DNA from 3 places in the Halomonas sp. G15 genome. Region 1 is predicted to be linked to each of the others. Evidence: predicted binding sites of a transcription regulator. Region 1 holds the regulator's gene; each other region holds the start of a gene.
What was found. Region 1 encodes FliA, which starts transcription of late flagellar genes. Its sites were predicted from a motif close to CTAAAGTTNNNNNNNNNNCNGCCGATA; they were not measured.
Positions count from the first base shown of each region.

Region 2: the regulator FliA is predicted to act here: its motif matches at 3,544-3,570, upstream of LWH48_RS03240 (flagellin N-terminal helical domain-containing protein).
Region 3: the regulator FliA is predicted to act here: its motif matches at 939-965, upstream of fliD (flagellar filament capping protein FliD).

Region 1 is NZ_JAJSPA010000005.1:63,920-68,207, reverse strand. Features, by position in the region: gene LWH48_RS18360 (EAL and HDOD domain-containing protein) at 1-308, shown strand, start outside; gene LWH48_RS04270 (molybdopterin-dependent oxidoreductase) at 369-809, shown strand; gene LWH48_RS04265 (GGDEF domain-containing protein) at 809-1,927, shown strand; gene LWH48_RS04260 (RNA polymerase sigma factor FliA) at 1,971-2,678, opposite strand; gene LWH48_RS18420 (flagellar protein FlhE) at 2,700-3,041, opposite strand; gene flhF (flagellar biosynthesis protein FlhF) at 3,544-4,288, opposite strand, start outside.
Region 2 is NZ_JAJSPA010000003.1:125,947-130,234, forward strand. Features, by position in the region: gene LWH48_RS03230 (glycosyltransferase) at 1-880, opposite strand, end outside; gene LWH48_RS03235 (flagellin N-terminal helical domain-containing protein) at 1,621-2,502, opposite strand; gene LWH48_RS03240 (flagellin N-terminal helical domain-containing protein) at 2,605-3,447, opposite strand; gene fliD (flagellar filament capping protein FliD) at 3,725-4,288, opposite strand, start outside.
Region 3 is NZ_JAJSPA010000003.1:131,642-135,929, forward strand. Features, by position in the region: gene fliD (flagellar filament capping protein FliD) at 1-896, opposite strand, end outside; gene LWH48_RS03255 (hypothetical protein) at 1,052-1,402, shown strand; gene LWH48_RS03260 (methyl-accepting chemotaxis protein) at 1,547-2,875, shown strand; gene LWH48_RS03265 (Fic family protein) at 2,994-4,088, opposite strand.

The sequences.
Region 1 (4,288 bases):
TGTGCCAGAAGCTGGCGGCACCGTTCTCCGGCATCGACCCGGAAGACGCCTTTACCACCGGTCTCTTCTCGCTGATGGATACGTTGCTCGAGGAGGACCAGGAGGCGATGTTGGAGCAGGTGTCTCTGGCCGAACCGATCCGCGTGGCGCTGCAGCGGCGGGAGGGCCCACTGGGCGCGCTGCTGAGCCTTTGCGAGGAGCATGAGCACCAGCTGGCTGAGCGGCCGCCCGAACATGCCGCTGATCGCCTGCAGGCTTGCTACCTTCAGGCGCTGGCCGAGACCGATAGCCTGATGAGACTGGCGTAAGCCAGACGCCACACCCCAGCGAGGTGCCCCAGTATGCGACATTTTCTCTGGAGTCTCGGCATGGCAGGTCTGCTGCTGATAGGTACAGACGGTAGTGCCCTGGCTACCGAGTTATCCTTGAGCCAGGGTGTCGAGACGCGCACCCTGACCCTTCCGGACATCGAGTCGGTCGGGGTGACCCACCTCGAGATGCGCCACCCGGAAGGCTTCGCAGGGCGATTCACCGGTGTCTGGCTGGATGACTTCCTGGAGGCTCAGGGCATGAACCAGGCGCGCCGGGTGCGCTTCATCGCTCACGATGGCTACACCACCTTTCTGACTCCCGAGCAGCGTCGGCAGAAGGCTTACCTGCTGGTCACACGCCTCGACGGCGAGCCTATCGCAGTAGAGGATTTCGGTCCCTACATGCTGGTGGTGCCTGAGGACGTCGAGGCGGTGCTCGAGGGTACCGAGTCCATGACGCGCTGGATCTGGGCGATCGCCGAGGTCAGTGTCCGGTGATGCGCCGAGCGAGTTCCCGCGGCCTGCTGGTGGGCTACCTGGTGATGGTGGGTGTCTGCCTGGCGGCCTTCGGCTTCTACCTTACCGAGGCGCGACGGCTGGTGGGGGCGAACTATACCGCCATGGTCACCGATCTGGTGCGCGCCCAGGAGGACCCTGACCGCCTGAGGCTGGTTCTGGACAGCCTGCTTGACAGCCCCGACCGCATCCACCTCGGCCAGCTCAACGAGCTGATCTGGCGCATCCCCCTCAGAATCCAGGGGCTCAGAAATCATCTGCTGCGCAGCGACCTGGCACCGGCGCGCTATACCCCCTATCTGGAGGAGCTGGCCTATGTCGAGAGTCGCCTGCCGACACTGGAGCAGGCCATCGCTCGGGTGGGCATCGACAACGAATTGATGCCGGGGGAGGGGCGGCAGCTGCGCGAACTTGGGATGGAACTCGAAGAGGCTCTGGCCTGGTCCTACAGCGAGCTGAATGAGCTGCTACATCGGGCATCCGCTGACCAGCGGCGCTTCATGGGACGCCTGACCCTGGCTGTCGCCGTGCTGCTGTTGATGCTACTGGTGGCCATCGGTGGGGTCTTGCTGATGCTGCGCCGCCTGCAGGATCAGCGAGAGACCATGCGCCACCTCAGCTTAACGGACCAGCTGACCGGGCTCCACAATCGTCGTCGCCTGCTCCAGGAGGCGGGGCAGGCGTTCGTGCGTGCTGAGCGACAAGGAGCGCCGTTGGGGTTGCTGCTTCTGGACCTGGACCACTTCAAGCAGATCAATGATGCCTACGGCCATCCGTTGGGTGATGAGGTGCTGATCCGCTTTGCGCGCCTGCTGGAAGCATGCGCGCGGCGCATGGACGTGGTCGCTCGCATGGGCGGCGAGGAGTTCGCCATCCTGATGCCAGACAGTGATATCGCCGCCGCGCGACGGCTCGCCGAGCGAATCCTGCAGGCGGTTCGCGACATGCCGCTGCCGAGCCCAGCCCACGATGCCAGGCTGACGGTGAGTATCGGGGTGGCCGAGGCGGGGGAGAAGGACGACTTTGAGCGCCTTTACGCCCAGGCGGATCGGCGTCTTTATCGGGCCAAGGCGCAGGGGCGTGATCGTGCCGAGGGGTAGCCCGGCCGGCAACTGAGCCGCAGCCGGCTGACAACTCCCGTGGTCAATCGGGCTCGGCCAGCCGGGTGCGCAGCCGGCTGACCGCCTGGCTGTGGAGCTGGCACACGCGGGATTCCGTCACGCCCAGCACGGCGCCGATCTCCTTGAGGTTGAGCTCTTCTTGATAGTAGAGGGCCATCAGCAGCTTCTCGCGCTCTGGCAGGGCGTCAATCGCTTCCACCAGGCGCCCGCGCTGTTCCTGGTCGATCAGCTGTGCATAGGGCGTTGTCTGGTTGTCGCCCACCGGAAGCCGACCCTCACCCCCTTCCTCCATCAGCTCTTCGAAGGGGAGTAACTGTCCGTTGTTGGTGTCGGTCAGCAGTCTTCGATACTCCTCCAGTGGCATATCCAGTTCTTGCGCGATCTCGGTTTCTTCGGGGGGGCGCCCATAACGCTGTTCAAGCTGGCGGATGGCTTCATCCATGGCACGCGCACTGCGACGTACGCTGCGGGGCAGCCAGTCCCGAGTGCGCAGCTCGTCGAGCATGGCCCCCCGAATGCGCTGGCTGGCAAAGGTGGCGAAGCTGGCTCCCTGACCTGCCTTGTAACGTTGCAAGGCTTCAAGCAGGCCCACGGTGCCGGCCTGAATCATGTCGTCTAGATCAATGCTGGCAGGTAGCCGAACCTGAAGCGCCAGTGCTTGTCGGCGCACCAGAGGAAGGTACTGCTCGATCAGCTGCGTCTGGTCGATTTTTCCGTGTGCTGTATACATTCATCTGCCTCGCAGCTAGCCCTAACGGTAGTTGACGATGACCTGCAGTCCTTCCGTTTGGACTGCGGGGCCGACGGCCACTAGGCGGAAGTGAAATGCCAGAGGGACGTCAGCGTCGAGGCCTGCCAATGCCTCAGTAAGCCCGCGCTCATCGCGAATTGGAACGCAGCGTACGGGATGGCAGAGGCGAGCCAATACCCTTTGACGAGAAGCGTCGGGCAGTGAAAACCGCCAGCTCACGCTGGTGATGTGGTGGCCCCTGGCCTCATCAGATGGAGAGGCAAGAGGTAACGAGCGCACTTCAGCATCGGCCAGGGCAACCCTGGGTCCTGTCTGGTCAGCCACCCAGCTCCCAGCTCCCATACTAGGTAGGGGCAGTAGTACCAGGCACAAGGCAAATATCAGGAGGAGGTAACGGTGTTTCGTCATCGTGCGATCACCAAAAGGTCAATGCCCAGGCGGCTGGCGGCCGCCTGACGCAGGTTCTCGAGAAGTCCACGGCGGGGAACGTCAGGGTGGTGCACAGCAAGGAGTCGTTGTGGGGCACCGCCTTGGCGCAGGCGAGTCAGTGTTGCCAAGCCACGAAGAAATGCTTCGGCGTCCCTGTCGACCCATACCGCCCAGCGTGGTTGCTCGCTGGCCAGTGTCGCAAGGTAGGGACTGTCCGGTGATACGGGCACTAGACGCCAATCCTCCGGGTCACCTACCCAGCGGTAGCCTTCAGCCTGCCAATGGTCGAGCAGGCTGCGCACGGTGTCGATGCAGCGCTCAGGCCCTGCCACGATCAAGGTGGTAGACGTCCCAGCAGAGTGCTGCCGTCGGGATACATTGGTCGCTCTGGCCCGCAGTCCTGCCGCCTGATCCATCACTGCGCGTCCCCGCTGCTTTGGATATGGCGTATCGCCTCCCGAGTGGCGAACAGTTGCAGTAGGGCCTGTAGCAGGGCAGTGTCTCGACGGCGTCGGCGAGTGCCCAACAACTCCAGTAGCTCGGCCCTGAGGTCCATGGCGTCCTCATCTCCTGCATGTTCCAGGTGAAGCGTGACCGCAGCGATGCCCGCTGCCAGAGCCAAAAGGAGCTCGGCACGCGTCCCGGCAGGAAGCCAAGCCGTGAGTGTCGACATGGCCTCTCGAGTCAGCTGCTCTAACCCTTCGCTGTTAAGCACGGCCTGAAGTAGTGGTCGTGCGCTGTGCGTTTCCTCCGACGGACTCAGCCAATAGCGCTTGCCTAGTTGTCGCCCACTCTCCTCGTCATACAAGGTGGCCTGCCAGAGATGCGCATATTGGCAAGCTTCAGCGCTGTCTCGCTTCGATGGTGGCAATGACACTCGTAGTTTTGCCAGCGACGCCTTGACCGCCTTGCCGCGCAGTCGGGTATCAAGATGGCCGCAACCATCGAAAAGTGACGCCAGCCGAGATACTGAGCGTGATTCCCCTTGATGAATCACTCGCGTTGCCGGTTGGGCGCGTGCAAGCCATTGGATCGAGGAGCCGTCGAGCTCGTCACGAATGGTCGACCCTGGCAGGGTCGGGAATAACTGGAAGGGCGAAGACTCATTGGCTTGATGTGCCAGTGCTGCCTTCAGGCGCTCCAGGTCACCCGCTGGTTGT
Region 2 (4,288 bases), on a different contig from region 1:
TGGGGGCCACCAGCAGGCGCGCACGGCGGTAGGGGCCACGCATGTCACTGGTGTTGGGGGTGACCACCACGTTGCTCAGCTCGGTGCGGCGCTTGCCCAGGCGTTGCGTGGTCTGCCGCAGCACCGCCGCCCAGTCCGCCCTTGCCTCCACCACCTCGAGCTCGATCTCGGGACGTTCCCGCTCCAGCTTCTCGGCCAACTGCACGAACACACTGGCCCCCTTCTGCCAGGAGGGGTTCACGAACAGCAGGCGCTTGCGTTCATGCTGCTCGGCCACGAAGTGGCCGGGATCGATGAACTTCCCTACCGGCCTGGCCGCGAAGCCCGCTTCCTTGCGATACATCTCCGCGGTGGCCTGGCTGTCGGTGAGCACCAGGTCCACGTCACGACACCAGCGGGTCGACTTGTAGTTGCCGTTGGCCAGATAGAAGGCGACCGGAATGCCGCGATCGCGGGCCTCGTCAGCGATCAGCATATCCAGCGTCTGGCCGCCATAGAACCACACCACATCGGGCTTGAAGCTTTCCAGAAGGTAGAGGTACTGGCTGTACCAGAGCCCCTCTTCATGGGTGGTGAAATGGTTGCGGTTGTGGCTGAGACTCACCACCAGCTGGTGGGTAAGCGGGCCATCCTCGGCTTCGATCAACTGGTGCTGGTAGGCGGAGAGGTCAGGATACTGCGCCTTGAGCCTGCCCATGCCCTTGGGGTCGTCGAACACGGTGGCGCCCAGCACCTGCACCTCGTAGCCCTGTGCCACCAGCTGCAGCAGCATCTGGCGCACGGTCATGCTGGCGCCGCTGGAGGTATCCATCAGGCAGAAGGGATTGGCCCAGAGCAGGCGGGGCTTGCGCTGTTGAGGAGTAGAGGATTTCTTGGCCATGGAGCAGCTCACACGTAGGAATGGCAATATGCCCTAGCCTATCGCCTTTTCCCTTGCCGCAAAGGCATGAATCCCAACGCCTTTAGGCGCTTTTTCAGGCTCTTCGACGTGGCTTATGAGCCTCTCGCCTCTGAAAAGGCCAGAGCCATCGCCACGACCTACCGGATTAATTACCCGGTGTGCGGCCTGCTTGCCCACGCCTAATCCAAATAAAGCAGCGCCCCCCTTAAAGCAGTGAAGAAATCATGCCCAAGACCAATAAAACCAGTCCTATTCTAGCAATCTTAAACCACACCTCATCAACATGCACATTCGACTTCGGCGTACCTTCGGTGTACACCGTGGAGTCTGTTTTGATCTTCAAACCATAAAATGAGAACAATGTAATCATAACTGTCCCAACCACCTGAAGAAGCACTGAAATACACTGCATTTCCGCCCCGATCACGATAATCATCCATTACAATAACATCACCTACCGATCCGGACAGGTGCGCCTATCATGCTGATAGCTCCCACATACGCTACAGCGACGTGCTTCAGGGCATGTTTGGATATTATGGCCAATACGCCCACAGTTCGAACAACGCTTAGGCTTTGGGCAGTTTTTAGCGGTATGCGATCCAGAGCCACAAATTGAACATGCCATGCTATCAAAATCCTCGACACCCTATTAAAAACGGGGCCTCTCGGCCCCGTCGTTACTTACTGCCCCTTCAATCGGGAGGCCAGCCCTTTCCTTAACCCAGCAGCGACAGCACCGATTGCGGCTGCTGGTTAGCCTGCGCCAGCATGGAGGTGCCCGCCTGCTGTAGAATATTGGCGCGTGTCATATTCGACACTTCCTGAGCGTAATCGGCATCCTCGATCCTCGACCTTGCTTCAGTCAAGTTTGTAGAGGTTGTGGCCAAATTATCGATCACAGAGTCAAACCGATTGAGGGTAGCACCCAAGGTGGCGCGATTGGTGTCGAGAGTCTCTGTTGCGGCATCCACAGTATCAATAAGCTTCTGGAAGTCGCCATGCGTAGCTGCGCCAGAGGTTCCAGAACCACTAAATGTTACTGAACCACCTGAAGCGACAAGAGAGCCACTCGACCCGCTAACAAGACCAAGACCACCACTTACAGTTGCGTCAAATGTATCTACAGTGATGACATCCGAGTCTTCAGTCTTGGCACCCACTTGAATACTCAGTGAGCCACTATTATTCAGCAGGTTAGTCCCGTTAAAGTTATTACTTTCTGCCACACGATCGATTTCAGCTAAACGCTCGTTGATTTCAGTTTCAATGGCAGCACGGTCTTCGGTAGTGTTGGTATCATTCGCACCCTGCACCGCTAGTTCACGGATACGCTGCAGGTTATCATTGATCTGATCCAGGCCGCCTTCCATGGTCTGCACCATGGAGATACCGTCGTTGGCGTTGCGACTTGCCTGGTTCATGCCGGTAATCTGGGCCGTCATCTTGTTAGCGATGGCCTGGCCGGCGGCATCATCCTTTGCGCTATTGATACGCAGACCAGAGGAGAGACGCTCCATGGACGTCTGCAGGCTGGACTGGGACTTGTTCAGATTGTTCTGGCCAATCAAGGCGGTGATATTGGTATTGATCACGGACATGATGTCATTCCTTACTTTCAGGTGAGGGCTCCATTGGGAAGCCCCGCATTAGTTTCGGGGCCTTCCGCAACGGTGCCGTTGACATGCTTCAGTAGCTTAAAATTAGCCCAGCAGTGACAGCACCGACTGCGGCTGCTGGTTGGCCTGCGCCAGCATGGAGGTACCCGCCTGCTGCAAAATATTGGCTCGCGTCATATTCGAAACCTCTTGAGCGTAATCAGCATCTTCAATTCTTGACCGAGCTTCAGTGAGGTTGGTCGATGTAGTCGCCAGATTATCAACTACTGAATCAAACCGGTTCAGCGTGGCGCCCAAAGTCGCGCGGTTGGTATCAAGCTGTGTAACAGCGGCATCAACGGAGTCAATAAGAGCCTGGTATTGTGTGTGGGTTCCACCTGAAGTCAATGCATCAGCTGCACCACTAACGTTAAGCCCTGTACTGGCAGATGACGCGTCAATAGTACTAACCGTAATGACATCTTCTGCCGCTGTCGTGCCCGCACCGACCTGAATATTCAGAGTACCACTGCCACTCAACAATTTGGTGCCGTTGAAGTTATTACTAGCAGCAACACGGTCGATCTCCGCGATGCGCTGGTCAATCTCGGTCTCGATCGCGGCGCGATCTTCTTTCGTATTGGTGTCGTTCGCACCCTGAACTGCCAGCTCACGAATACGCTGCAGGTTATCGTTGATCTGATTCAGGCCGCCTTCCATGGTCTGCACCAGAGAAATCCCGTCGTTGGCGTTACGGCTCGCCTGGTTCATGCCGGTAATCTGGGCGGTCATCTTGTTGGCGATGGCCTGACCAGCGGCATCATCCTTGGCGCTGTTGATTCGCAGGCCGGAGGAGAGGCGCTCCATGGAGGTCTGCAGGCTGGACTGCGACTTGTTCAGGTTGTTCTGGCCGATCAGGGCGGTGATATTGGTATTGATCACGGACATGGTGATGTTCCTTCCAATCAGTTGAGGGCTCCATTGGCAACCCCCGTCGTGGCTTTGGGGGCCTGCCGCAACGGCGCCGTTGGCCGTTACCCTCTATAACGGCCACTTGGCGGCGAGCTTTAGGGGCCGAGGGAAACAATCTTGCTGGCCAGGCGCCGCCTGGTCTGAATGCACGGCTTGGCGAGAGGCATGGAGCGGCCAGCCGGCCCGAAGCGCCACGGGCCCGGCAATGCCGGGCCCGTGGGTGAGGGGGAAGTGAAGACGACAGCAGCGGAGGTTACGACTGCCCCTGCGACATCTGCGAGCTGATCATGCTGAGTTGCTGCCCCAGGTAGGCGCTGGTCGAGTTCATTTGGGCCAGCATGCCGTCCAGCTGGCTGAACTGCCGTCGATAACGCTCCACGGTGCGCTCGATGCTGGTCTCCATGCGTTCGTAGCGGTTATCAAGGCTGCTGACGCGGGTCTCGGCGCTGTTCACCGAGCTCTGGATCAGGCCCTCGTTACCAAGGATCTGGCCCAGGGTCTGATCCAGGCGCCCCGCCATGCCGCCCGCCTCATCGGCGCCGGCGAAGAACTCGGCGAGTGCCTGGGGGCTCTCCGCGATCACCGTGTCCAGCTTGTCCTCGTCCAGCTCCAGGCGCCCCTTCTCGTTCAGCTGGATGCCCACCTGAGACATGATCTCCAGCGCGCCGCCGGCCACGCTTTCGGTAAGGTCGCGGCTGAGGCGCGACTCGATGGTGCGTACGGCACGGTCGCCTACCAGCTCGCCGGCGGTGTCGGCATCGCCGGTCACATTGGTCATGCGCCCCACGGTGGATTTCATCTCGTTGTAGGCGGAGAC
Region 3 (4,288 bases), on a different contig from region 1:
ACGGCGCTGTCGCCGATCAGCGCGCCGGCCCCGCTATCCGCCCCGTTGAAGGCGGTGAGGCGCCCGGTGGTGTCCTTGAGCGCGTTGTAGCTCTCCACGAAGCCGGTCACCGCCTCGCGGATCGACGCGTCGTCGCGGGCCACGCCGAGGGTGCCGCTGCCCTGCTGCTGCAGGTCCAAGGTCACCCCCTGGATGGCGTCCTCCACCTGGTTGGTGGTGCTAGTGATGGCGATGCCATTCACGTCCAGGCTGGCGTCCTGCCCATCCTGGGTGATGGTGGCATCGGTCGGGGTGACCTGATCGGCCACGGCGGAGAAGTTGGTACTGGTGATGGCGGCCTGCTCACCGGTCTCCTTGGACATCAGCGCCAGGCGGTACCCCTCGCCGTCATGGATGATGGAGGCATTCACCGCGGCTTCGGCATCGCTGTTCACGGCATCGCGGATGTCCTCAAGCGTGCTGTCGGCGGCAATCGTCACCGTGGTATCGAGGGAGGCATCCGCGAAGGTGAGATCGAGGTTTTTGGCACCGCTGCTGATCTCGGTGGCGGGGTCCGTCACCCGCTGGGTGGCGAGGCTCCCGGCGCTGGCCAGGTCGTTGACCGTGACGCTGTACTCGCCGAGGGCAGCATCGCTGTCAGCCGCGGCCTGGAAGGCATCGCCGGTCACCTGGGCATTACGCCCCTGGAACAGGGTGGGATCGCCGAGCTCGCCGGCCGCCTCCTGGAACGAGGAGAGCGAGCTTTGCAGCTCGCCGTAGGCGGAGATCCGGACCTGTTGCTCCTGAACCTGCTGCTGGATGGGCTCGAGCTTGGCCCGCTCGGCCTCCTGAAGCTGGCCGAGCAGGCCGTTGAGATCGAGCCCGGAACCGATACCGAGCGAGGAGATGCTAGCCATGACGCACTGCCTTTGGCCGGTGAATGGGTGTCTTGCCTTGGGCATCGGCGGCCCGCATTGGAACTTTAACACCGATTCTGCCCGCCTCAAGGCGAGGGGCCGCTGGCCGATAGAGGGTTCGACCTTTCCCCCGCCCCGCAACCAAGGAGCTCGCCTTGCCCAGCACCGAGACCATCACCGCCCATGAGCTGCTTTACGATCTGGTGCCCAAGCTCAAGACAACCGAGCGTGTCGTCTCCGACACCCTCTCCGCCCGTCTGATGATGACCACCGATGCCGAGGTTCGTCACCAACTGAAGACCTTCAAGGCGGAGTTCGAGCTGGAGCGCACCATGATCCGCATGAACCTGGAGCACCTGCTGCGCCGCCACGCCGAGGCGGTGGAGGCGGAGCGACGCGGAAGCGACGGCGAGAGCCTCCATACCCTGCCGCTGGACGAGCATGAGGCCACCGCCGTGGCTCGGGTGCGCCAGCTCTACCGACGCGCCCAGGAGCTGAAGCGCTGAGGCTGGAACGGCGACTCGAGACAGCCGCGACTGGCAATTCTTGTAGTCAGGCCTATAGCGATACAGTTCTTGTACAAAAATGAAGGCAAGGCTAAGCTTGCGTCAATGCTGTACAAGAACATTACACTACAAGGGTCGCCGTCCATGCTTAGCTCTCTGATCTCCCTGCTCCCCTCGCCGCTACCTGCGTCACGTTCCGCGACGCAGCGAAGCCGGCGCCCCATCGAGGCGGCCCTGCACCAGCACACAGCGACGGTGACTTTCACGCCCGAGGGGATCATCACCGAGGCGAGCCCGCTGTTCCTGGCGGCGGTGGGCTACCGGGAGGCCGAGGTGATCGGCCAGCACCACCGCCTGTTCTGTTCGACGGAGGAGGCGCAGAGCGAGGCATATCGTGAGTTCTGGGCGGCACTGGCCCGGGGCGAGCATCGCGCCGGCACCTTCCGGCGGATCGGCAAGGAAGGCCGGGAGGTGTGGATCGAGGCGACCTACCTGCCGTTGACCGACCGCGCCGGCAAACGCGTCACCCATGTGATCAAGATCGCCAATGACATCACCGAGAAGCACAAGGCGATGCTTTCCCAGGCGGCCATGGTCGAGGCGCTGGGGCGTTCCATGGCGGTGATCGAGTTCACCCCGGAGGGCGAGATCCTGACCGCCAACGACAACTTCCTGGCCGCCACCGGCTACACCCTGGAGGAGGTGCAGGGGCGCCACCACCGCCTGTTCTGCCGCGAGGCCTTCTACCGTGAAAACCCGGAATTCTGGCAACGACTGGCCCAGGGAGAGTTCAGACGCGGCAAGTTCGAACGAGTCACCGCCACGGGCGAGCCGCTGTGGCTCGAGGCCAGCTACAACCCGGTGATGGATGCCGGCGGGCGAGTGGTGAGCGTGGTGAAGTTCGCCGCGGACGTGACCCGCGACGTGCAGGCCGCCGAGGCGACCCGCGCCGCGGTGCTGGCGGCCCAGGAGACCTCCACCGAGACCGAGCAGATCGCCAGCAACGGCATGGCGCGCCTGGCCGACGTGGTGCAGGAGTGCGTGGCCTCGGTGGAGGAGATGGGTCAGGCCCGCGAGATCGTCCAGCGGCTGGTGGTGCAGGCCCAGCAGATCAACGGCATCACCGAGGAGATCGCGCGCATCGCCGAGCAGACCAACCTGCTGTCGCTCAACGCCACCATCGAGGCGGCCCATGCCGGCGAGCATGGCCGCGGCTTCGCGGTGGTGGCCGGCGAGGTACGACAGCTCGCCCACCGCTCGGGCGAGGCGGTGCGCCAGATCGGCGGCCTGCTCGACACCAACGACGCCATGGTGGCCCAGGCCAGCGACCAGATGCGCTCGGCGGTGGCCAAGAGCGAGCAGATCCAGGGCTATGTGACGGAGATCGAGAACATCGTCAGCGAGATCCAGCTCGGCGCCCGTAACGTCACCGCCTCGGTGGATCGCCTCACCGGCGGAGCGGAGAGCCTGTAGTGCCGGCGGGGAGGCCGATATCACCCTGCCTGCCCCAACGCCAACGCTGGCTGGCACTCCTCGCCGCCGCATATTGCGCGCTAGGCGAGGGTTCCCTGGGCACCCCTAAACCGCGCCATCAGGATCTTCCCGTCTCCCTCCTGGCAAGCCAGGCTTCCAGCTGTCGCTGCGAGATGCCCATGCCGGCGATACGGTGCGGCGCCAGGGCGTTCAGGTCCTCATGGAGGTGGCGCAGGAAATGCTCACGGTGCTCTTCGGGGATCGCCTGGCTGCGCTCCCGAATGCGCTCTTCCATGGCGCCGCCCGTCAGCAGCTCGGCGACGATCTCGGCGATAAACTGTCGGCGGGAGCGACGATAGGCGACACGCAAGGGATCGAAGCCGACCGCATCGGCCGCCACATCATAATCGCGGCAGGAACGCAGATAGGTCCAGACATAGAGTTCGGCCAGAGGGGAAACCTCGTTGAACTCATAGGCCACCAGTATCGCCGCGTGGTAATCGCCAGGCTCGACATCATGGAAGGAGAGCGGCACCAGGTTGTGGCGTACCAGAGGAAGGTTGGCCGCCAGGCGCGCCGTTCGCTTGTTCACATCAACAAAGGGCTGCAGGTAGGAAAGATGGACCAGCAGGAAAAAGCTCTGCTCGAAGGGTTCGTGGATGGCCAGGGCCTTCTCGACCAGCCGCTCCAGACGCGGCAGCAGCTGGTGGCGACGCTCCAGGGGCAGATAGCGAGAGCCGCCGATCCTCACCGCTTCATCGCGCAGCTCACCCGCCATGCCGGGTGCCACCAGGCCATCCGCGAGCAGATAATGAAGCGACTGAATATTGCTGACCGAGATCTCCAGCCGATTAATCCCTTCAACAAGGAAATGGATCGCATCCCGGTGGTTGAGGATCATCGCCTGCTCGGCATCCAGCTTGTCGGTGGCGGCGACCCCCTCGAGCAGCAGCCGCTCCGTTTCCGCCAGCGAATAGGTATTCCCTTCCAGCCGCGAGGAATTATAGGAGAGGTCAACCAACAGGCGGTTGTAGATCCGCTTGGCGAAGGTGCCCGCCGGCATGGCGCCCGAGAAGTGGCTACCGCTGGAGGCCAGCACGTCACGCTGAGACTCGCTCAGGTAGTAACTCTGGTTGGGAAGATAGGCCTCGAGCCATTCATCACGGTAGGTGCTTGCCGGACGCTGGAAGAGAGGCTCATCGAGGCGCCTCAAGGCAGCACGCCCCTGCTCGCTTAGCGGTTCCTGGGGGCTTGGCGCGGGTACTGGCGAACCCGTCGGGTCTGGCTGGCCGCCGACCGCTAGCGCGCGATACTGACGGTTACGCGGCCCGCCGCGGCTTTCAATGACGCCCTGTTCCACCCACTCCTTGAGCCAGCGCCGCAGTGTGCGGGGCGCAAGGTCAATGTCCTGGC